2 regions of the Paenibacillus sp. GP183 genome follow, and region 2 is predicted to be linked to the other one. Evidence: predicted binding sites of a transcription regulator. Region 2 holds the regulator's gene; the other holds the start of a gene.
The links. Region 2 encodes CtsR, which represses protease genes until heat stress. Its sites were predicted from a motif close to ATGGTCAATAAAGGTCAAACA; they were not measured.
Positions count from the first base shown of each region.

Region 1: clpP (ATP-dependent Clp endopeptidase proteolytic subunit ClpP) is a predicted target of CtsR. The motif match lies at 4,592-4,612, and genes of this name have one in related genera.

Region 1 is NZ_FNSW01000001.1:3,855,267-3,866,644, reverse strand. Features, by position in the region: gene tpiA (triose-phosphate isomerase) at 1-729, opposite strand, end outside; gene BLV33_RS19060 (phosphoglycerate kinase) at 745-1,926, opposite strand; gene gap (type I glyceraldehyde-3-phosphate dehydrogenase) at 2,172-3,176, opposite strand; gene BLV33_RS19050 (sugar-binding transcriptional regulator) at 3,236-4,264, opposite strand; tRNA gene BLV33_RS19045 (tRNA-Arg) at 4,497-4,568, shown strand; gene clpP (ATP-dependent Clp endopeptidase proteolytic subunit ClpP) at 4,700-5,281, shown strand; gene BLV33_RS19035 (copper amine oxidase N-terminal domain-containing protein) at 5,329-7,092, opposite strand; gene BLV33_RS19030 (HPr family phosphocarrier protein) at 7,296-7,565, opposite strand; gene whiA (DNA-binding protein WhiA) at 7,705-8,640, opposite strand; gene BLV33_RS19020 (gluconeogenesis factor YvcK family protein) at 8,646-9,629, opposite strand; gene rapZ (RNase adapter RapZ) at 9,645-10,532, opposite strand; gene BLV33_RS19010 (ROK family glucokinase) at 10,562-11,378, opposite strand, start outside.
Region 2 is NZ_FNSW01000001.1:3,265,216-3,276,593, reverse strand. Features, by position in the region: rRNA gene BLV33_RS16165 (23S ribosomal RNA) at 1-2,174, shown strand, start outside; rRNA gene rrf (5S ribosomal RNA) at 2,312-2,428, shown strand; gene BLV33_RS16155 (CtsR family transcriptional regulator) at 2,819-3,280, shown strand; gene BLV33_RS16150 (protein-arginine kinase activator protein McsA) at 3,296-3,814, shown strand; gene BLV33_RS16145 (protein-arginine kinase McsB) at 3,830-4,900, shown strand; gene clpC (ATP-dependent protease ATP-binding subunit ClpC) at 4,974-7,418, shown strand; gene radA (DNA repair protein RadA) at 7,556-8,926, shown strand; gene disA (DNA integrity scanning diadenylate cyclase DisA) at 8,985-10,085, shown strand; gene pssA (CDP-diacylglycerol--serine O-phosphatidyltransferase) at 10,171-10,917, shown strand; gene BLV33_RS16120 (DUF1573 domain-containing protein) at 11,018-11,378, opposite strand, start outside.

The sequences.
Region 1 (11,378 bases), 590 kb from region 2:
GATGTAGGAAGCTGGTTCCAGGCTCGCTCCTCCTACAAGCGCCCCGTCGATATCCGGCTGCGCCATGTATTCCGCAATGTTACCCGGTTTCACGCTGCCGCCGTATTGAATGCGTACTGCATCCGCAACTTTGGCGCCATATAGGCCTTTGACCAGCTCGCGGATGTAGCCGATAACATCCTGCGCATCCGCTGCTGTCGATGATTTCCCTGTGCCGATCGCCCAGATAGGCTCGTAAGCGATAACCACTTTCGCCGCTTGCTCGGCGCTGATTCCCTGGAAGGCCGCTTCCGTTTGCACCTTGCAAACGTCTTTAGTTTGGCCTGCTTCTCTTTCTTCCAGCTTCTCGCCCACGCATACAATTGGCGTTAATCCGTTTTTGAATGCGGCTGCCACCTTTTTATTCACCGTCTCATCAGTCTCGGCAAAATAAGCTCTGCGCTCGGAGTGGCCGATAATCACATACTCAACGCCCAGCTCTTTCAGCATAATTCCGCTGATCTCGCCTGTGTAGGCTCCATTGTCCTCAAAATGCAGATTCTGTGCACCCACATGCAGAGAAGTTCCTTTTACAGCCTCAACGAGTGCGGGCAGGTTTGTAAACGGAGCGCAAATAACGCTGTCTACGCCTTGGACTTCTCCTTTGCCCTTGACCTCATTCACGAAGCTCACGGCTTCCGTGACGGTTTTGAACATTTTCCAGTTGCCCGCAATAATCGGTTTTCTCATCGTTTGGTCCACTCCTTATTTATCGTTCAAGGCTACAACGCCAGGTAAAGCTTTACCTTCAATAAACTCCAAAGAAGCACCGCCGCCTGTAGAGATATGATCCATTTTATCCGCCAAATGAAACTTTTCAGCTGCCGCAGCAGAATCACCGCCGCCAATGACCGTATATCCGGATGCTTTGGCACATGCTTCAGCCACCGCAAGGGTTCCATGCGAGAACGGCTCGATTTCGAACACGCCCATAGGCCCGTTCCAAACGATCAGCTTGGATTTGGCAATAGCATCAGCATAGATTTCTCGTGTTTTGGGACCGATGTCGATACCTTCCCAATCTGCAGGAATAGCATCGATACCTACAATTTTGGTTTGGGCATCAGCACCAAATTTGTCCGCCACCACAATATCCACCGGGATCAGGAAATTCACGCCTTTTTCCTTAGCCTTGTTAATGAAACTGAGCGCTAGATCCAACTTCTCGTTATCTACAAGCGATTTACCGATCTCATGGCCCAGAGCTTTGATAAATGTATAGGAAAGCCCGCCGCCGATAATCACCGTATCCGCCAGATTCAGCAGGTTGCTGATGACGTCGATCTTATCTTTCACCTTCGCTCCGCCGACAATCGCGGTAAAAGGACGCTCCGGATTGTTCAGTGCCTTGCCCAGAACCTCCAGCTCCTTCTCCATCAAAAGGCCGGAAACTGCAGGAAGGTAATGAGCAATGCCTTCCGTAGAAGCATGCGCACGGTGCGCCGCTCCGAAAGCGTCGTTCACATATAGATCGGCAAGCTCGGCAAAAGCCTTCGCCAGCTCGGGATCATTCTTCTCTTCACCTTCGTAAAAACGCACATTTTCCAAAAGCAGCACATCGCCTTTTTGCAGCGCTGCCACCTTGGCTTTGACCGCTTCGCCAATAGCTTCATCCGCCTTAGCTACCGGCTTGCCGAGCAGCTCGGACAGCTTGGCGGCAACCGGAGTGAGCCGCAGGTCCTCCGCTACCTGACCTTTTGGCCTGCCCAGGTGACTGGCCAAAATGACCTTAGCGCCTTTGTCCACCAAATACTTGATGGTGGGCAGCGTCTCTCTGATTCGTGTATCATCCGTAATTTGCCCATTTTCCAAGGGCACATTAAAGTCAACGCGAACAAACACTCTTTTCCCTGCAACATCCGCATCGCGAACGCTTTTCTTATTCATGGACGGCATCCTCCTTGGGGATGATTTCTTTGTGGAGCTTTTTTGCGCAAATGAGGCTTTTATGCGCAAGTGAGGCTCTTTTGAGCAATCAAGCTTTGCCTGTAGAGCCCTTCGGCGTGCAATAAGCAGCAAAACACGGCTTTTCTGCTCGCTGGTGGAATTTTCTTTACTTTTTCGGTTTTCCATCCTTCATTCACACCGAAAGAGGAGAATCGCTTCTCCCCTTTATAAGTGTACGTGTGAAATTATAGGCCCTTTTTAGCGATAAAGGCAGCAAGGTCAACGACACGGTTGGAGTAGCCCCACTCGTTATCGTACCAGGAAACCACCTTCAGCATATTGTCACCAACAACCATAGTGGATAATGCATCAATAGTGGAGGAAGCCGGGTTGCCGTTGTAGTCACTGGATACCAGCGGCTCATTGGAGTAGTTCAAGATGCCTTTCAGCGAACCGTCAGCCGCTTCTTTCAAGGCTGCGTTTACTTCATCAACCGTTACATTCCTGCTGAGCTCTACGACTAGGTCAGTCACGGATACGTTAGGTGTAGGCACGCGCATAGACATACCGTTCAATTTGCCTTTTAGCTCAGGCAGGACAAGTCCGATCGCTTTTGCAGCGCCCGTGGAGGATGGAATGATATTCTCAGCCGCAGCACGCGCACGACGAAGGTCTTTATGCGGAAGATCCAGAACGGATTGGTCATTGGTATAGGAGTGAACGGTCGTCATCATTCCTTTGACGATTCCGAATTTATCATTGACCACTTTGGCCATAGGAGCCAGACAGTTCGTTGTACAAGAAGCATTGGAGATAATGGTATGCTTGGAAGCATCGTATTTGTCATCGTTAACGCCAAGCACGATCGTGATATCCTCATCTGTCGCCGGAGCGGAAATAATAACCTTCTTGGCTCCGCCTTTCAAGTGAAGGGATGCTTTTTCCTTGGCTGTGAAAATTCCAGTGGATTCCACTACGATCTCAACACCATAGTCCTTCCAAGGCAGGTTGCCAGGGTCGCGTTCTGCAAAAATTTTGATCGAGCGTCCGTTTACAATGATTGCGCCATCTCCGACTTCAACAGTTGCATCGATTATGCCGTGAGTGGTATCGTATTTCAGCAAATGTGCCAGTGTTGCAACATCGGTCAAATCATTCACAGCCACAATTTGTACATCAGGGTTGTTAAGCGCTGCGCGGAACACGTTGCGACCAATACGTCCGAAACCATTAATACCTACTTTTACCATAGTGAAATTCCTCCTAGAATATAGTTTCTTTTATATTTCAAGACATGCAAAAATGCACATCATGATGGCGCATACTTCAATATCTCTAGTGCAGCAGCTTCGTCAGTGACCAGCACATCCTCTTGCCCGTGTAAAAGCACGGATGCAATCGCTTCGCCTTTGCTTTGGCCGCCCGCCACACCGATAATGACTTCAATATGGAGAAGATCCTCCAGCCTGATGCCTACGGTCGGCATTTTGTGTACGACCTGGCCCTGCCTATCAAAATAATACCCGAACGCTTCCGCCAGAGCGCCCTCCGTCTGAAGGCTCTGCTTGGTTGCATCATCGACCTTGCGCCTGCGAGCCATGACCATAGCATCTCCGATACCGTGAACGACGATGCGGCTTTGTCGCACGACCTCGATGATCTCTTTGATCTGACTATCCTGAATCAGAGACTGATAGGCTTCCTCGCCCAGGTGGTCAGGGACATGCAGCAGCCGGTATTTACCGCCGGTCTTGTTGGCCATGGTCGAAGCAATCGTATTCGCCTGCAACTCGACACTTTCACCCAGACCCCCGCGTGCCGGTACGAACCAGCTGCTCTTCATTGGAGCAGAGGCTGTCAGGTGGTTGGCCACCTGTGCCATGGTTGAACCCCCGGTAACTGCGATCACGTCATTGTTAGCGACATATTTACGCAAAACTGCAGCTCCCGCACGACCTAGCTCTTTTTTAGTTAAATCTGAAACATCCGAATCTCCGGGAACAATGACGACCTGCTTTATTTGAAAAGCAGTGCGGATCCGTTCCTCTAATGCGGAAATGCCCAAAATTTCCTTGATCAGAGGCTCCATATCCTCCAATAACCGCCGGCCAGATTCAGTAATCTTCATGCCGCTGGCATCGATATCCAGCAATCCCTGGTCCTTTAAATAATCAACCTCTGCACGCAGCACCCGCTCGGTCATATGGAGTGAGCTTGCTAGCGTCCTTCGGCCGACAATACCCGTCACTTGAATATGGCGGAGGACGGAATGCCTTTTTTTCATAACCTCAAGCAAATCAGGCAGGAGTTGTTTCTGAATCTCGAGGATTTCTCTCATGGCAAATCGGCAGCTCCTCTGATTTCAAAGATGGACGATTTATGTCCCAGGTATGCATTTTAAGTCCCACTAGGACAAAGTAAATCTGTAAGCTCTTATATTATACCCAATTTCCCAAAATGATTCAACCATTTGGCGAGAAATCTCATCAAGTATTTATAATCCCTCACGGCTTGATTTTTTCTTGCGCCTACCGTATAATTACCCTTGCTTCATAATATTAAACATGCATGCGCCCGTGGTCCAATGGATATGACGTAGGCCTCCGGAGCCTGAGATCAAGGTTCGATTCCTTGCGGGCGCGTTAAACCCCTTTTTTTTCATTACAGTTTGACCTTTATTGACCTTTGAAGGATTTTTCGGTATTATGTTTGTAGAACCTTGATACAAGTTATACTTACAAATAAAAGAAGCACTAGAAGGAGGCATTTTCGTATGAGTTTTATTCCTATGGTCGTAGAGCAAGACGCACGCGGTGAGAGAGGTTATGATATATACTCCCGTTTGTTGAAGGATCGCATCGTCTTCCTGGGTACCGGCGTCAACGATGTTGTGGCCAACTCCATTATTGCCCAGCTGCTTTTCCTGGCCGCCCAAGATCCTGAGAAGGATATCAGCCTTTATATCAACAGTCCCGGCGGATCGATTACTGCGGGCATGGCCATCTATGATACCATGCAGTTCATCAAACCGGATGTATCCACGATTTGTGTAGGTATGGCGGCTTCCATGGGCGCATTCCTGCTTACAGCCGGCGCTATCGGCAAACGCTATGCCTTACCCAATAGCGAAGTGATGATTCATCAGCCTCTCGGCGGTGCCGAAGGCCAAGCCTCCGACATTGAGATTCGCGCCAAACGTATTCTGAAGCTGCGCGACAGCTTGAATAAAATTCTCGCGGAGCGCAGCGGACAGCCGCTGGAGCGCATCGAGAAGGACACCGACCGCGATTACTTCATGAGCGCCGCTGAAGCAGCTGCTTACGGCCTGATTGATAAAGTCATCGAACGCGTATAATTTCAAACAAAAAACCAGCTGTGCGCATGAGGCGCCAGCCGGTTTTTTTATTTTCTTTCATCCAATGGGTAAAAGACTAAATCAATCGGCAGCACGGAGCCGACAGGAGGAGTGAATTCAATATCAAGCGAATCCTCTTTGCCTGTTGTGCGTGCAAGGACTCTCATACCGTCCAGAGCTGTCATAACTCCTGTTGACGGAGCACTAACGATTTCACCGTTGACTTTGAAGGAGCCCTTAAAGATACCCCCGCGCGCCAATACCATTACGGCCATTTTACGCGGCTTGTCCGCATGGATTTTATAAACAACACCGAAATTACCGGTATTTACCGCTTCCTGCTTCATCGTGGCATCTGTACTTTTTATAAAAGGATCAATCTTATTGTCACCGATGGTTATTATATGCACCTTATCTAATGATGAGGCTTGGATATTCCAACTTTGCTCCGTAACCGGAAAAGTTCCTCTGGCTTGATCTGTTTTAGGAAGAACGAACAGGCTGGTTAAAGTGGATTGAGTCAGCTCGTTATCCGCGACAAATGTCACTGTCAGCTCTCCGTCCGTCGTGATGTCATAGAAGTTATTGGTCACTTCACCGGGATACAGATTGGGAACCTGCGAGTAAACCAAGGACTTATTGGGAGGGACAACGATCTTTTCATCATAATCCTTATTGATTAATAAATCTGAGGCCGTTTGATCACCCACAATATTCTCGTATACTGAAGATACCACAGTTCCTTTATGTGTGGACTGGATGGTCACGGGCTTATCCGTCTTGTTCGTGGCCAGGATGGCAAATGTCATTTTCCGACCGGTTCCATTCGTATGGTTGGCATACAATCTGGCTTTGCCATTCACTTGATCCTGATAGAGAATGCCTTTATCCGTTATATCTTGAGGACTGCTGCTGACCAACAGCTTGCGGTCTGAATTTTGGGTCACCGTCTTCGCCAAAGCTGGCAGTTCATCAAACCTCGACCATGGAACTCCCAAGCTCGTTTGAATAAATCCTCCGATGGGCTTCATGTAAAAGGGATATTCCGCCTCGGTCAAGTAGGGCTCATTTCTCACTATGACCTGATAGGTAAACCGCTCGCTGGTATGTCTGTGCTGATCCGTTACCTGCAGACTTACCTGATACTCGCCCGGTGTAAAAAAAGCTTCCTGTCGGCCGACCCACGAATAGCTGAGACCTTCCGCATCCGGATCATAGCTGAGATCCACGTAGCTCACAGGCTCTCCAATGCGGTAAGAAAGCTTGGCGGTTGTAAACTTGGCAACGGGTCGCGAATTACCGTCTTTTTCGATATAAATACTTGCCGGATGAGGAGTGTACCCAATGGTTACCCGTCTAAGCGCATCATCAAAGGTATAGCTTGCCCCCATATAATCCGTTACCCATGTTAATTTGACCAGCAGCTTCCCTCTTACGATCGCAGCCACAGTCTCAAAGGGAGTATCCACCCCATTGATCGTAACCTTGCGATGATCCGGATCCATCAGGATCTCGTATCCCGGAGGCGTCATTCGAATGGTGCGGGTTGCATCGTCCCATTTCACTGTAAAATCCATGGCATCTCCGAGAAATTTGGCGGGTACGTACATCTTGCTGTCGGCGAGGATGGAGCTTGGCACTTCCAATTCAATCTTCTGCCCATTGATGAAAGCATCCGTTTTATCTACATCCATCAGAATGGTGCTTGAGCTGGTGGAAATGGCGGCATCCACTGGATGTACGGCTAAAAAGCTCGATATCCAAACAACTATGGCCAAAAGTATTGCGGCTTGTTTCTTATGTAGCTTCATATGGGCTCCTTTGTTTATACGCGGTTTGGATTGATTTAACATGTGATTGGGACGGCAAATACCCCTTTCCCCTGATCTTACTGCCTATATAGACAGCTTGGATGAGGAAAAGGTTTCTTGCAGCGTATGGTTGTAACAAATTTGCCATATTTGAAAAGCTTGTTTAAAGTGAAAAGCTTCCAGCCCAGGAAGCTTTCAACGACTTATTGGTTTTCTAATTCCTCTTTGCTCACCAATGTGACTAAAGCGTTTACAGCCTGCTCCGCGTCTGAGCCTTCTGCACTAATGGATACCTCAGTGCCTGTGCTGATCGCAAGGCTCATGATGCCCATTATGCTTTTCGCGTTTACCTTCTTTTCATCCTTTTCCACGAAGATCTCTGATGAAAATTTATTCGCCTCTTGTACGAACAATGCCGCAGGTCTGGCGTGAAGGCCGGTTTTTAATTTCACTACGACTGGCCGTCTGGACATGTTACTAATTCCCCCTACTTTAACTCATATAAACTACATGATGTACGCTGCAACTGATGTTTATTAGACATTATAACATTATTCCCACATGTACACTAGAACAAATCAGAAAAACTTCATAAACGACCTGATTCACGGACTAAACCGATGAATTTCTCAGCTTTTCGGCCATTTCGTCGATTTTACGCAAACGATGGTTGACTCCGGATTTGCTCACATTCCCTTTCAGCATATCGCCAACCTCCTTAAGGTTCATATCCGGGTGCTGCAGACGAATTTTGGCCACTTCCCTCAGTTTTTCCGGAAGATTCTCAAGCCCGATATTTTTCTGCAAAAGGCGGATATTCTCGATTTGGCGAACGGCAGCGCCGATGGTTTTGTTGAGGTTCGCGGTTTCACAGTTGACGATCCGGTTGACGGAATTGCGCATATCCTTCATGATCCGAACGTCCTCGAATCGCAAAAGAGCTTGATGCGCTCCAATGATGCTGAGAAATTCAATGATCTTCTCGCCTTCCTTGAGGTAGAGCACAAAACCCTTTTTACGTTCAATGCAGCGTGCGTTCAAATCAAACCGATTAGCCAACCGGCATAAGGATCGGCAGTGCTCCTCATAAATCGAAGCGATCTCCAAATGATAGGAGGATCCCTCCGGATTGTTCACAGAACCGCCGGCCAGGAAGGCACCTCGCAAATAGGCTCGTTTACAGCAATTGTTGCGGATGATTTCTTTATCAATTCCGGGAGTAAACATAAATCCTTCTGAAACAATCCGCAGCTCGGAAAGCAGCTCCTGCACTTGACTCGGAACACGCACAATGTACACATTGTTTTTCTTTAAGCGCATTTTCTTGCGCACGAGCAGCTCGGCATGCAGTTGAAACGTCTTTTTGAGGAGGGTGTAGATTCTCCTTGCAATGGCGGCGTTCTCGGTGGATATATCCAGAATGACTCGCTGGCTCGAGAGCTGAACGGATCCATTCATCCGGATTAAGGCAGACAGCTCCGCCTTCTCACAGCAGGGCTCAGCTTCGATAAGCGTCAATTCTTTCTTGGTTTGTGCCGCAAAGGACAAAGGACTCACCTCTTCCTCATCATCCAGCTTTCTACTAGCTGATAAATATGATCACTCAGTTTTTCCGCATCATGCCGGAGATAGGTCTTGAACAGCACCAATCGGTCGGCTATGATCCGATAGCCTTGCCTCGCCACCTCATCCAAATCCAGATGTACGGCTTTGGCGCCTTGCTCGGCATATCGAGCTTGTACCTCAGGCGGAATTTCACCATTATTCACAATCACATAATCGAATAAAGGATGTCCTACGTGGTCATGGATGGCTTTCAAATGGTCGCTGACCGAATATTCGTCCGTTTCACCCGGTTGGGTCATCACGTTGCAAATGTACATTTTAACCGCTTGTGAAGCCGCTATTTCATCGACCACATGCGGAACCAATAAATTCGGAAGCAGGCTTGTATATAAGCTTCCAGGTCCGCAAACAATGCCGTCAGCCTCTCGAATGGCTTGGAGCGCCTCTTCCAGAGGAGAAACATCGGGCGGTTCAATGTATACTCTCTTGATAACTCCCTGTGCTTTGGGAATATTGGATTCGCCTTCGACTATGGAACCATCCAGCATTTCCGCTTTTAAATGGATGGCTTGATTGGATGCCGGAAGCACTCTGCCGCGTACGGCAAATACCCGATTCATCTCCTTGACTCCCGTTACGAAATCGCCGGTAATGTCACTGATCGCTGCCAAAATTAGATTACCCAGACTATGTCCCGCTAGTCCCGTACCCGATTGAAATCGGTATTCCAGGATTTTGGACAGCAGAGGTTCTACATCAGCAAGTGCTGTCAGCACATTTCGAATATCCCCGGGAGGCGGCATCTGCATTTCATTCCTGAGAATACCGGAGCTTCCGCCGTCATCCGCCACCGTAACAATCGCGGTAATGTCTACCGGCTTCTCCTTAAGTCCCCTAAGCATGACGGAAAGACCGGTTCCGCCGCCGATAACCACAATTCGAGGAGCTTTGGAGGGATCGTCACGTTTCATTTCCATTTCACCTTCTTATAGGCGGTCCCGATCCGCATCTCGATGACTCACTCTGACGATCTCCGTCTCACTGTTATCTATAACCTTGCCCAGATATTCAGCGATAGCCACTGACCTGTGCTTGCCGCCCGTGCATCCGATGCCGAGGACGACTTGGCTTTTGCCTTCCTTCTTATACTGCGGCATCAAGAAATGCAGCATATCGAGCAGCTTGCTCAAAAACTCCTGTGTCTCCGACCATTTCATGACATACTCGTACACATCGGCATCTTGCCCGGTTAGCGGCCGCAGCTGTTCCACATAGTGGGGGTTCGGCAAAAAGCGAACATCAAAGATCAAATCAGCGTCAATCGGGATCCCGTACTTAAATCCAAATGATACTACATTTATAGATATGCGGTTTGTCTCTAAATTGGTGAATCGGGCAATAATTTTTTCCTTGAGTTGAGCAGGCTTGAGCACACTAGTATCTATGACTTGAGTGGCCAGACCCTTGAGCTCCTCCAAAAGCTTGCGTTCAAGACCTATACCCTCCAGTGGTGAGCTGTCGGGAGCAAGCGGGTGTCGGCGGCGGCTTTCTTTGTAACGTTGGACCAGCGTTGCGTCTGTAGAATCCAGAAATAAAATTTCATAGGAGATCGTGAAATTATCCTGGATATAGCGAAGCGACTCCTGAAGAGCCGTGAAAAACTCGCGTCCGCGCAAGTCGATCACAAGCGCAACCTTGCCGATCTTCCCCTTGGATTGCTCAATCAATTCGGCAAATTTCGGGATCAGAACGGGCGGAAGATTATCGACGCAAAAAAAACCGAGGTCCTCGAGGCTCTGAACGGCAATTGTCTTGCCCGCCCCTGACATGCCGGTGATGATGACCAGCTTTGCTAAGGCATGGGTATCTTCCATCATTGACACCTTCCTTTCCAGTTGGAAGCTTATCGGTGGCGCAAATTTAATCCGGCCGCGCCGACGATTCCAGCATCATTGCCGAGAGTCGCGGGAACAATGTCTACCCCTTCTCGCGCTTGCTCAGGTGTATATTTCATATAAGCTTCACGCAGCGGTGCAAATAAAACTTCCCCGGCTTTGGAAACTCCTCCGCCTATGATGTATCGTCCGGGATTGAGTACGACGGATACCGCCGCCATCGATTTGCCCAAGTAGAGAGCTGCCCGGTGCACAATGCGAAGAGCGACCTCGTCGCCTGATTTGGCCGCATCGAAAACATCCTTGGCTGCAATTTTTTCCAGCAAGGCCAGGGAAGTGTGCTCTCCGCGCTCAACAGCATCATTGGCCATGCGCACAATTCCCGTTGCGGACGATACCGTCTCCAGGCATCCGATTTGACCGCAGCCGCAATTGATCGCTTCGATATCGGGGACGATGGACATATGCCCAAGCTCACCCGCCATGCCGCCTGATCCTTGATAAATATGTCCATTGATAATAATTCCGCCGCCGACACCTGTTCCCAGTGTGTAACAAACCAAATTAGGGATCCCTTTGCCCGCACCGCTCCATGCCTCACCCAGAGCTGCCACATTGGCATCGTTATCTATGGTGACCGTCTTGCCTAATTTCTCTTCCAATATTTTCTTTGCCGGAACGTTATGCCAGCCCAAATTAGGGGACAGCTTCACAAAGCCTTCCGGGATATCCATAAATCCGGCCAAACCTGCGCCGATCCCGGCTACCTGGTCCCATTCGAATTTCGAGTCCTCGACAATTTTGCGCACATATTGAGCGATTCTA
Region 2 (11,378 bases):
TGAGGTAACACTCACTGGAGGCCCGAACCCACGAATGTTGAAAAATTCGGGGATGAGGTGGGGGTAGCGGAGAAATTCCAATCGAACTCGGAGATAGCTGGTTCTCCCCGAAATAGCTTTAGGGCTAGCCTCGGATAAACGAGTTGTGGAGGTAAAGCACTGATTGGGTGCGGGGCCCGCCAAGGGTTACCAAGTCCAGTCAAACTCTGAATGCCACAAACTTAGATCCGGGAGTCAGACAGTGAGTGCTAAGATCCATTGTCAAGAGGGAAACAGCCCAGACCATCAGCTAAGGTCCCCAAGTACGTGTTAAGTGGGAAAGGATGTGGAGTTGCCCAGACAACCAGGATGTTGGCTTAGAAGCAGCCACCATTGAAAGAGTGCGTAATAGCTCACTGGTCGAGTGACTCTGCGCCGAAAATGTAACGGGGCTAAACACGCCACCGAAGCTATGGCTCGAACATTAATGTTCTTGGGTAGGGGAGCGTTGTATGTACGTAGAATTCTGACCGTGAGGACAGGTGGAGCGCATACAAGTGAGAATGCCGGTATAAGTAACGAAAAGATCAGTGAGAATCTGATCCGCCGAAAGCCTAAGGTTTCCTGAGGAAGGCTCGTCCGCTCAGGGTAAGTCGGGACCTAAGGCGAGGCCGAAAGGCGTAGTCGATGGACAACAGGTGGAAATTCCTGTACCACCGTAGCCGTTATGAGTGATGGAGTGACGCAGAAGGGGAAAGACGCGAGCGGATGGAAGAGCTCGTCCAAGCAGTGAGGCTGGTGTGCAGGCAAATCCGCACATCGATAAGGCTAGGCTGTGATGGGGAGGGAAAATTACAGTACCGAAGGTCATGTACTCAAGCTGCCAAGAAAAGCTTCTAGCCAGGCGAAGGTGCCCGTACCGCAAACCGACACAGGTGGGCGAGAAGAGAATTCTAAGGCGCGCGGAAGAACTCTCGTTAAGGAACTCGGCAAAATGACCCCGTAACTTCGGGAGAAGGGGTGCCTCGGTAGGGTGAATAGCCCGAGGGGGCCGCAGTGAAAAGGCCCAAGCGACTGTTTAGCAAAAACACAGGTCTGTGCGAAGCCGCAAGGCGAAGTATACGGGCTGACGCCTGCCCGGTGCTGGAAGGTTAAGAGGAGTGGTCAGCCGCAAGGTGAAGCTATGAATTGAAGCCCCAGTAAACGGCGGCCGTAACTATAACGGTCCTAAGGTAGCGAAATTCCTTGTCAGGTAAATTCTGACCCGCACGAATGGCGTAACGACTTGGGCGCTGTCTCAACGAGAGATCCGGTGAAATTTTAATACCTGTGAAGATGCAGGTTACCCGCGACAAGACGGAAAGACCCCATGGAGCTTTACTGCAGCTTGATATTGGACTTGGGTACGATCTGTACAGGATAGGTGGGAGCCGTAGAAGCCTGAGCGCCAGCTTAGGTGGAGGCGCCGTTGGGATACCACCCTGATCGTACCTAGGTTCTAACCTGGTACCGTGATCCGGTATGGGGACAGTGTCAGGTGGGCAGTTTGACTGGGGCGGTCGCCTCCTAAAATGTAACGGAGGCGTTTAAAGGTTCCCTCAGAATGGTTGGAAATCATTCGCAGAGTGCAAAGGCATAAGGGAGCTTGACTGCGAGACAAACAGGTCGAGCAGGGACGAAAGTCGGACTTAGTGATCCGGTGGTACCGAATGGAAGGGCCATCGCTCAACGGATAAAAGCTACCCTGGGGATAACAGGCTTATCTCCCCCAAGAGTCCACATCGACGGGGAGGTTTGGCACCTCGATGTCGGCTCATCGCATCCTGGGGCTGAAGTAGGTCCCAAGGGTTGGGCTGTTCGCCCATTAAAGCGGTACGCGAGCTGGGTTCAGAACGTCGTGAGACAGTTCGGTCCCTATCTGTCGCGGGCGCAGGAAATTTGAGAGGAGCTGTCCTTAGTACGAGAGGACCGGGATGGACGTACCGCTGGTGTACCAGTTGTCTCGCCAGAGGCATAGCTGGGTAGCTATGTACGGAGGGGATAAGCGCTGAAAGCATCTAAGCGCGAAGCCCCCCTCAAGATGAGATTTCCCAATTCAGTAAGACCCCTTGTAGACGACGAGGTAGATAGGTTCGAGGTGGAAGTGGGGCAACCCATGCAGCTGACGAATACTAATCGGTCGAGGGCTTAACCTAAGAGCTTTCCGGAGGAAAGCTGGCTTCGGAAGCAAAAATCTAAGTCAACACACACGCCAATGTTCGTTTCGCTGCTAGTTTTCAGGGAGCAAGCCTGCCTGAACAAGTTATTGATGTTTCTTGGCAGAAACATCCCGTTTGGTGACGATGGCGGAGGGGAACCACGCGTTCCCATCTCGAACACGACCGTTAAGCCCTCCAGCGTCGATGGTACTTGAACCGCAGGGTTCTGGAAGAGTAGAACGTTGCCAAGCCCACAACAAAAAGAACTCATTTGATGAAAAATCAGATGGGTTCTTTTTCTATGGGCTGGTTTATGGCGAGGATGTCCTGCCATTTCGACTCATAACAATGCACTTCATACACTATAAATTTTTGAGTACTCTCGAACAGGATGTAGAACGATGGACATTAGCCCTCCATCAAAAATAGCCTTATCGAGATTTTCTCGAGAAGTCTCATTTGCACGCCATGCAGAATAAAACAGTAAGGACAGTTAACACTAAATAAGACATGGCAGATTACTCAGCAATCTTCAATTCATGGACAATACTTGTCAAATGGAATAAAAATGATTATAATCGAATTAAGGTCAAAGAAAGTCAAAGTCAATTTACTTCTGGACATTTTAGGAGGAGGAATTGATGCGCAATGTGTCAGAAATTATTGAACAGTATTTAAAGCAGGTTTTGCAGCAAAGCTCCGAAGGAGCGATAGAGATTCAGCGCAATGAACTTGCCGATCAGTTCCAATGTGTTCCTTCTCAAATCAATTATGTCATCAGCACCAGGTTCACGCTGGAAAAAGGCTACATTGTGGAGAGTAAACGCGGCGGCGGCGGCTATATTCGCATCCAAAAAATTGAACTAAGGTCCCATGGCTCTATACTTGATCTAATTTTTCAAACGATCCATACACACATTGATCAGGTGACATCGGAAGGACTTATTTATCAACTTCAGGAGGCCCATTACATTTCTGCGCGCGAAGCCAATTTGATGAAGGCGGCCATATCCAGAGATGTGCTGATTTTCAAGCTTCCCCTTCGGGATGAAATAAGGGCCAAGATTCTGAAAGCTATGCTGATTTCATTGCTTAGCAAATAAGGGGAGGAGATACCCATGATTTGTCAGGAATGCGGTAAGCGGCCGGCTACTCTGCATTTTACCAAGATCGTCAACGGCGAAAAGAATGAATTCCATATATGTGAAGTCTGTGCCAGGGAAAAAGGGGAACTCATCCCGGGAACCTCCAACGGGTTTTCGATTCATAATCTTTTATCCGGCTTGCTTGACTTTGAGCCCTCTTCGACCGGTTCACTTTCCAATAAAGCACAATCCATTCGCTGTGAAGAATGCGGACTCACCTATGCTCAATTCAGCAAAATCGGCCGATTTGGCTGCGGTTCTTGCTACCAAAGCTTTACCGAAAGGCTTGACCCGCTGTTCAAAAGAGTGCATGGCAATACCGTGCATGTCGGCAAGGTGCCCAAACGAACCGGCGGGCTGATCCAAGATAAGCGAGAAATCGATAATCTAAAGAAAGAAATGATGACCCGCATCGAACACGAAGAGTTTGAGCAGGCCGCCAAAATCAGGGATCAAATCCGTGAAATCGAAAAGAAGATAGCTGGGATCTAAGGAGGTGTTGGCTCCATGGCGTTACACCGTTTTACCGGAGATGCTTTGAGTGAGTGGATGAGAGGCGAAGGCCCGGAATCGGACATAGTGATTAGCAGCCGAATTCGAATAGCCAGAAATATCAAGGATTACCCCTATCCGATGCTGGCAACCAACCCGCAATCCAAAGAAATTTTGGAACAGGTATCTCAGGTTCTGGAAAATGAAGATTTGGAAACAATCAGCCGTTTTTCCCTCATACCGCTCTCGGAACTCAGTGAACTGGAAAAAATGGTGCTTGTTGAAAAGCATCTGATCAGTCCGAATTTAGCGAATGAATCGCGAAATGGAGCAGTCATTTTAAGCGACAATGAATCCATCAGCATTATGATCAATGAAGAGGATCATCTTCGCATCCAGTGCTTGTGTCCGGGCTTTCAAGTTAAGGAAGTATGGGATTTGGCCAACCAAATCGATGATATCTTTGAAAGTCAGCTCGATTACGGGTATGATGAGAAAAGGGGATACTTAACAAGCTGCCCGACGAATGTCGGAACCGGGATCAGAGCCTCGGTCATGATGCATTTGCCAGCGCTCGTGCTGTCACAGCAAATCAACCGGATTTTATCTGCGGTGACGCAGGTGGGTTTGACTGTGAGAGGATTATATGGAGAAGGCAGTGAAGCATTAGGGAACTTGTTCCAAATCTCCAATCAAATTACGTTAGGCCAGTCAGAGGAAGAAATTATTGATAATCTGCACAGTGTGGCTCGTCAAATTATTGAACATGAACGAGCAGCGCGGCTGAAGCTGATGGCTGAATCGCGCATGCGCATTGTAGACAGAGTGAATCGCTCTTTGGGAATCCTTTCCTTCGCGGAAATTTTGGATTCCAAGGAAGCGGCCCAGCGACTCTCTGATGTACGGCTTGGGATAGATATCGGGATTATCCAAAATGTATCATCGAATATTTTAAATGAGCTTCTTGTCATGACACAGCCTGGATTTTTGCAGCAGAATGCGGGAGAGAGCTTAACCCCAGAAGAGAGGGACATCCGCAGGGCGCAGTTGATTCGAGAAAAGTTTGGACAATTTTCATCAAGATAAAATATGACCCGCATTTCGATTTTTTCCTTGCAGGAATGATTTATAGGATTACAAATTTTTGGAGGTGTTTTCTATGATGTTTGGAAGATTTACAGAACGTGCGCAGAAGGTGCTTTCTTTGGCTCAAGAGGAGGCCGTAAGATTGGGCCACAATAATATCGGTACCGAGCATATTTTGTTAGGGCTCATTCGTGAAGGTGAGGGAATAGCCGCAAAAGCGTTGGTTGCTCTGGGGCTTGGCCTAGAAAAGATACAAGACGAGGTTGAATCCCTTATTGGAAGAGGACAAGAGCAGCCTACGAATATTGCCTATACGCCAAGAGCCAAAAAAGTGATTGAGCTTTCCATGGACGAAGCCAGGAAACTGGGACATACTTACGTAGGAACCGAGCATATTCTTCTTGGACTCATTCGTGAAGGTGAGGGCGTTGCGGCAAGAGTGCTCAATAATCTGGGGGTTAGCTTGAACAAAGCTCGCCAACAAGTGCTGCAGCTCCTGGGAAGCAGTGAAACTGTATCACAAAATCATGGCAGCAATCCTAATGTAAATACTCCCACATTGGATGGTTTGGCAAGAGATTTAACGGCATACGCCAAAGAGGGTCATTTGGATCCCGTTATCGGCCGCAGCAAAGAAATTGAGCGTGTGATTCAGGTGCTCAGCCGGAGAACCAAGAACAATCCAGTTTTGATCGGGGAACCGGGTGTAGGTAAAACGGCAATTGCCGAGGGCCTCGCACAAAAGATCATCAACAACGAAATCCCTGAAACCTTGAAGGATAAAAGAGTAATGACCCTCGATATGGGTTCTGTTGTAGCCGGTACGAAGTACCGCGGGGAGTTTGAAGACAGACTCAAAAAAATAATGGATGAAATTCGCCAAGCCGGCAACATCGTATTGTTTATTGACGAATTGCATACGTTGATTGGAGCAGGTGGTGCTGAAGGTGCCATCGACGCTTCCAACATCCTGAAGCCGGCGCTGGCGAGAGGCGAGCTGCAGTGTATCGGTGCAACCACGCTTGACGAGTATCGCAAGTACATCGAGAAGGATGCCGCTTTGGAAAGACGTTTTCAACCGATCACCGTGGATCAGCCATCTCCGGATGAAGCCATTCTTATTCTTCACGGGTTGAGGGATCGGTATGAAGCTCATCATCGCGTGAAAATTACGGACGATGCCATCGTAGAAGCGGTTCATTTGTCGGATCGCTACATTCCGGATCGCTTCTTACCGGACAAAGCTATTGATCTTATCGATGAAGCCAGCTCGAAAGTAAGGCTTCGTTCTTATACAGCACCGCCAAGCTTAAAGCAGCTGGAAAACAAACTGGAAGACATTCGCAAGGAAAAGGATGCAGCTGTGCAGAGCCAGGAATTTGAAAAAGCTGCAGGCCTGCGCGATACCGAGCAAAAGCTGCGTGAAGAGCTGGATACCACCAAGAATGAGTGGAAAGAAAAGCAGGGACGCTTGGACATGGAGGTCACTCCGGAGGATATTGCTCAGATTGTGGCAAGCTGGACTGGCATCCCGGTCACCAAGCTGGCTGAAGAAGAAACAGAGCGCCTGCTCAAGATGGAGGACATTTTGCATGAGCGTGTAATTGGCCAGGAAGAAGCTGTGAAATCAGTGAGCCGCGCCATTCGCCGTGCCAGAGCTGGATTAAAAGATCCTAAACGTCCTATGGGCTCCTTTATTTTCTTGGGACCAACAGGGGTAGGGAAAACAGAGTTGGCCCGCGCCTTGGCAGAGTCCTTATTCGGCGATGAAAATGCAGTTATCCGTATTGATATGTCCGAGTACATGGAGAAGCACTCGACCTCCAGATTGGTTGGAGCGCCTCCCGGATACGTTGGTTATGAAGAAGGCGGGCAATTAACGGAGAAAGTTCGCCGTAAGCCATATTCGGTTGTGCTTCTCGATGAAATCGAAAAAGCGCATCCCGAAGTGTTCAATATCTTGCTTCAAGTGCTTGAGGATGGCCGCTTGACGGACTCCAAAGGACGTACAGTCGACTTCCGCAATACTCTGATCATTATGACATCCAACGTGGGTGCAGAAGCGATCAAGAAAAACACTTCTCTTGGATTTACAGCGAGTCAGGATGCTGGACGCGATTACGGAAATATGAAGGATAAAGTGATGACCGAGCTGAAGAAAAGCTTCCGCCCTGAGTTCCTTAACCGGATTGACGAAACCATCGTCTTCCACTCCCTGGATGAAGAGCATATCTCCCGCATCGTCACCTTAATGGCTGAAGACCTTCGCAAGCGTCTGAAGCAGCAGGATGTGGATTTCGCGCTTACGGATAAAGCGAAGGCTTTCCTCGCCAAAGAGGGCTATGATCCGACATACGGAGCCCGTCCTTTGCGCAGAGCGATTCAAAAGCACATCGAGGACCGTTTATCCGAGGAATTGCTGAAAGGCAATATTTCCAAGGGCGACTCCCTAACTATTGATGAAAAAGATGGCGAGTTGGTCGTGCATAACAGCGAGAGTGCAGCTTCAAAATCCTAAAGATGAAATGAAGCATTTTACAGCTTCCACCTGGGGCTGTAAAATGCTTTTTTTGTATGCAGGACTATCGTTGGTCTAACAAAAATGGTAAACTTTGAATAACCCAATGTTTAAATGGCAGAGGAGCAAGCAGGTTGATGAGTAAACAAAAAACGAAATTCAGCTGTCAGGAATGCGGATATGAGAGTGCGAAATGGATGGGCAAATGCCCAGGCTGCCAATCCTGGAACAGCATGATTGAGGAAGTGGAATCGGTTGTCCGGACCCAAGGAATGAATTCTTCCTTCGCCAGGACGAAAGAAAAACCGACTCCCATCATACATATAGAAAGTAGCCCCGAACCACGGGTTCTAACTAATAATAAAGAGCTTAACCGGGTGCTTGGCGGAGGGATTGTTCCCGGCTCTCTGATTTTGGTCGGGGGCGATCCCGGAATCGGGAAATCCACACTGCTGCTGCAGACTTCGCATGCTCTAACCGAGTCGCAGCAAAAAGTGCTTTATATTTCGGGGGAAGAGTCGATCAAGCAAATAAAACTGCGTGCCGATCGATTGAATGCGTTCTCTCCTTTGCTATATGTACTGTGCGAAACCAATCTTGAGATGATTGAAGAAGCGATTCAAGAGATACAGCCCGATTTTATGGTCATTGATTCCATTCAAACCGTCTACCACCCTGGTGTAACCTCTGCGCCTGGTACAGTGGCTCAGGTTCGTGAATGTACCGGGCATTTTATGAGGATAGCCAAAGGTCAAGGAATTGCTACCGTTCTGGTAGGGCATGTAACCAAAGAAGGGGCTATCGCGGGTCCGAGACTTCTGGAGCACATGGTGGACTGTGTTCTTTACTTCGAAGGGGAACGTCATCATTCCTATCGCCTGCTTAGGGCGGTTAAGAATCGATTTGGCTCGACCAATGAAATCGGTATTTTTGAAATGCAAGAGTCAGGGCTTGTAGAAGTCAGCAATCCCTCGGAGCTGTTTCTTTCCGAGAGGCCTTTGGGCGTTGCCGGCTCAACGGTGGTCGCCAGTATGGAAGGCACTCGTCCCATTCTTGTGGAAATTCAGGCCCTGGTTTCATCAACGAATTTCCCTTCGCCGCGAAGGATGGCCACTGGCGTGGATCATAATCGCTTATCCTTGATAATTGCTGTGCTGGAGAAGCGGATGGGCATGTTTTTGCAAAATCAAGACGCCTATCTCAATGTGGCCGGCGGCGTTAAACTGGATGAACCCGCTGTGGATTTGGCAATTGCTATCAGCATCGCTTCCAGCTTCAGGGATCAACCTACCAAGCCCTATGATGTGATATTTGGAGAAATCGGCCTGACTGGAGAAGTTCGTGGAGTATCGCGCATTGATCAAAGAGTCAAGGAAGCTGAGAAGTTAGGATTTCGCAGAGTGATTATGCCGGAGAAAAGCTTAAAGGGCTGGACCCCGCCTACAGGTATGGAGATTATTGGGGTAAACACCGTATCTGAAGCCTTGAAGGCTGCATTAGGCGGCTAATGCTCCGGATGCAAAGGAAAGGCGCAGCTTGAACAGCAAGTTTCAGGAGGAACACTAGATGAGCAAAGACGATAATAAACTGATTAAAGAAGATAACAAACAGGATGTTATGAGCCAATTGCTGCAAATGGTTGCTCCCGGCACAGCCTTTCGCGATGGTCTGGAAAATGTGCTTCGGGCTAAAACCGGCGGTTTAATCGTTGTAGGATACAGCCCCGAAGTTATGGAAATCGTTGATGGCGGATTTTCCATCAATTGCGACTTTTCTCCCAATTATTTATATGAACTGGCCAAAATGGATGGAGCGATTATCCTCAGTGAGGATATCAAAAAAATTCTTTTTGCCAATACCCAGCTCATTCCTGATTCCGCCATTCCTTCAACAGAGACCGGAATTCGCCATCGTACGGCAGAGCGGGTCGCCAGACAAACTTCCAAATTGGTTGTTTCCATATCCCAACGTAGAAATGTCATTACTTTATATCAGGGCACCCTGCGTTATTCGCTGAAAGATATTGGCGTCATTTTGACCAAGGCCAATCAAGCTATTCAAACTTTGGAACGGTACAAGGTTGTGCTTGATCAATCACTTACGAATCTAGGCGCTTCCGAGTTTGAGGAATTTGTTACGCTGCATGATGTGACGAACGTGATGTCACGCATCGAGATGGTGCTTCGCATCAAAACCGAGATTAATAAATATATTATAGAGCTCGGTAATGAAGGCCGATTGATCAGTATGCAGCTTGAAGAATTGGTTGGCAATACAGAACTGGAAGCGCGGCAGCTGATGCGGGATTACGTGCGTGAATTAACGGAGGATAAAGTCAAGGAGGCATTGCTTGGACTCAAGCGGCTTTCATCCGATGAACTTCTGGATCCGCAGCATATGGTTCGGTTGCTTGGGTATACCCATACGAATGCTGTCATCGAAGAGACCGTATCTCCAAGAGGCTTTAGGGTCCTTAATAAAATTCCAAGATTGCCTTCGATTATTATCGCTAATTTGGTCGAGCAATTCGGGTTTCTGTCTCATATCATGATGGCATCCATCGAGGAATTGGATGAGGTGGACGGGATCGGTGAAGTTAGAGCCAGAGCGATCAAAGAAGGCTTAAAGCGGATCCAAGAACAAATGTTCATTGACAGGCATATCTAAATTGCATACAATCAGAAAGTATCACTGCTTCGAATGCGCTCCGTACTGATTGGGGCATAGTAAACCAGAGGTGGATAAAAAACTTATGATAACTAAATCACTCCCCAGTCTTTTTACGATAGGGAATCTGTTTTTAGGAATACTTTCAATCATTCTCGTTTTCAATAATCAGCCCGAACGCGCTGCAGTGCTAGTCATTGTCGCTATGCTGCTTGACGGTCTTGACGGCCGTGTGGCAAGAGCATTGAACGCGCAAAGCGAATTCGGCAAAGAACTCGACTCGCTCTCAGATGTAATTTCATTCGGTGTGGCGCCTGCCTTCATTATGTACGTGGTAGCTTTTAATGACCCTGCCCTCATTAGCCCGGCATTTGCTTGGATTGTGACCGCCATTTTTCCTATATGCGGAGCTCTCCGTTTAGCTCGTTTCAACGTAATCGCCGGAGTTCCCGGTTATTTCATCGGATTGCCGATTCCTGCTGCAGGCGGTGTCCTCTGTACCTTGGCTTTGTTCCACGCAGAAATCAATGCCTATGTCCTTTTAATCAGTACGGTTCTCTTATCGTACTTAATGGTAAGTACAGTTAAATATCCGAATTTCAAAAAAGCAGGTATTCCGAAAGCTGCAATCTGGATCACACCTATTATTGTGGCCATTGCCGTACTTATTGCCATCCAGTGGCCGGAATCCATTTCGAAAATGATTTTCGTGCCATTACTGCTCTATGCGCTCTATGGCCTAAAAAAAAACGTTGATGGTTTGTTCGTCCGCCTTCGCAGACGTATGCGCAAGAACTCGGATAAGGCAGCCAAGTCCGAAACTCACTTGTAGTTTCTGATACAAAATAGGTTCGAAAATAAAAAGCATTTATTTTCTCTGAAGGGTTCAGAAGAAATAAATGCTTTTTTTGCCGTTGTGGTACTTTTCTCATTCAGGACATGTTGAAAAAGCCAAGAGTTGAACATTTTTTAGATTCGTTCTCCACAACCTTTTCCAGATTGACATCCAGAATGTTGCCGAGTGCGGACATATAGAACAGATTCGTACCAAGCTCCGAACTTACAGCTTCCATGCAGTTTTCACACAAATGGCCCTCTACGTGTGTTCCAAGTGTTACCCGCGCTTCTTCCATCGTCATATCCGGATAATAGGCTTGCTTGGCGGCATTGACTTCAATACAGCCGCACTCGGTTATGGATTTGATAACGGAACGGTTAACCGCAGCATTGGATTGTTGAAACTTCGATAAAACATCAAGCAAACTACGGTGACGGAGTAATAATTCAGATACT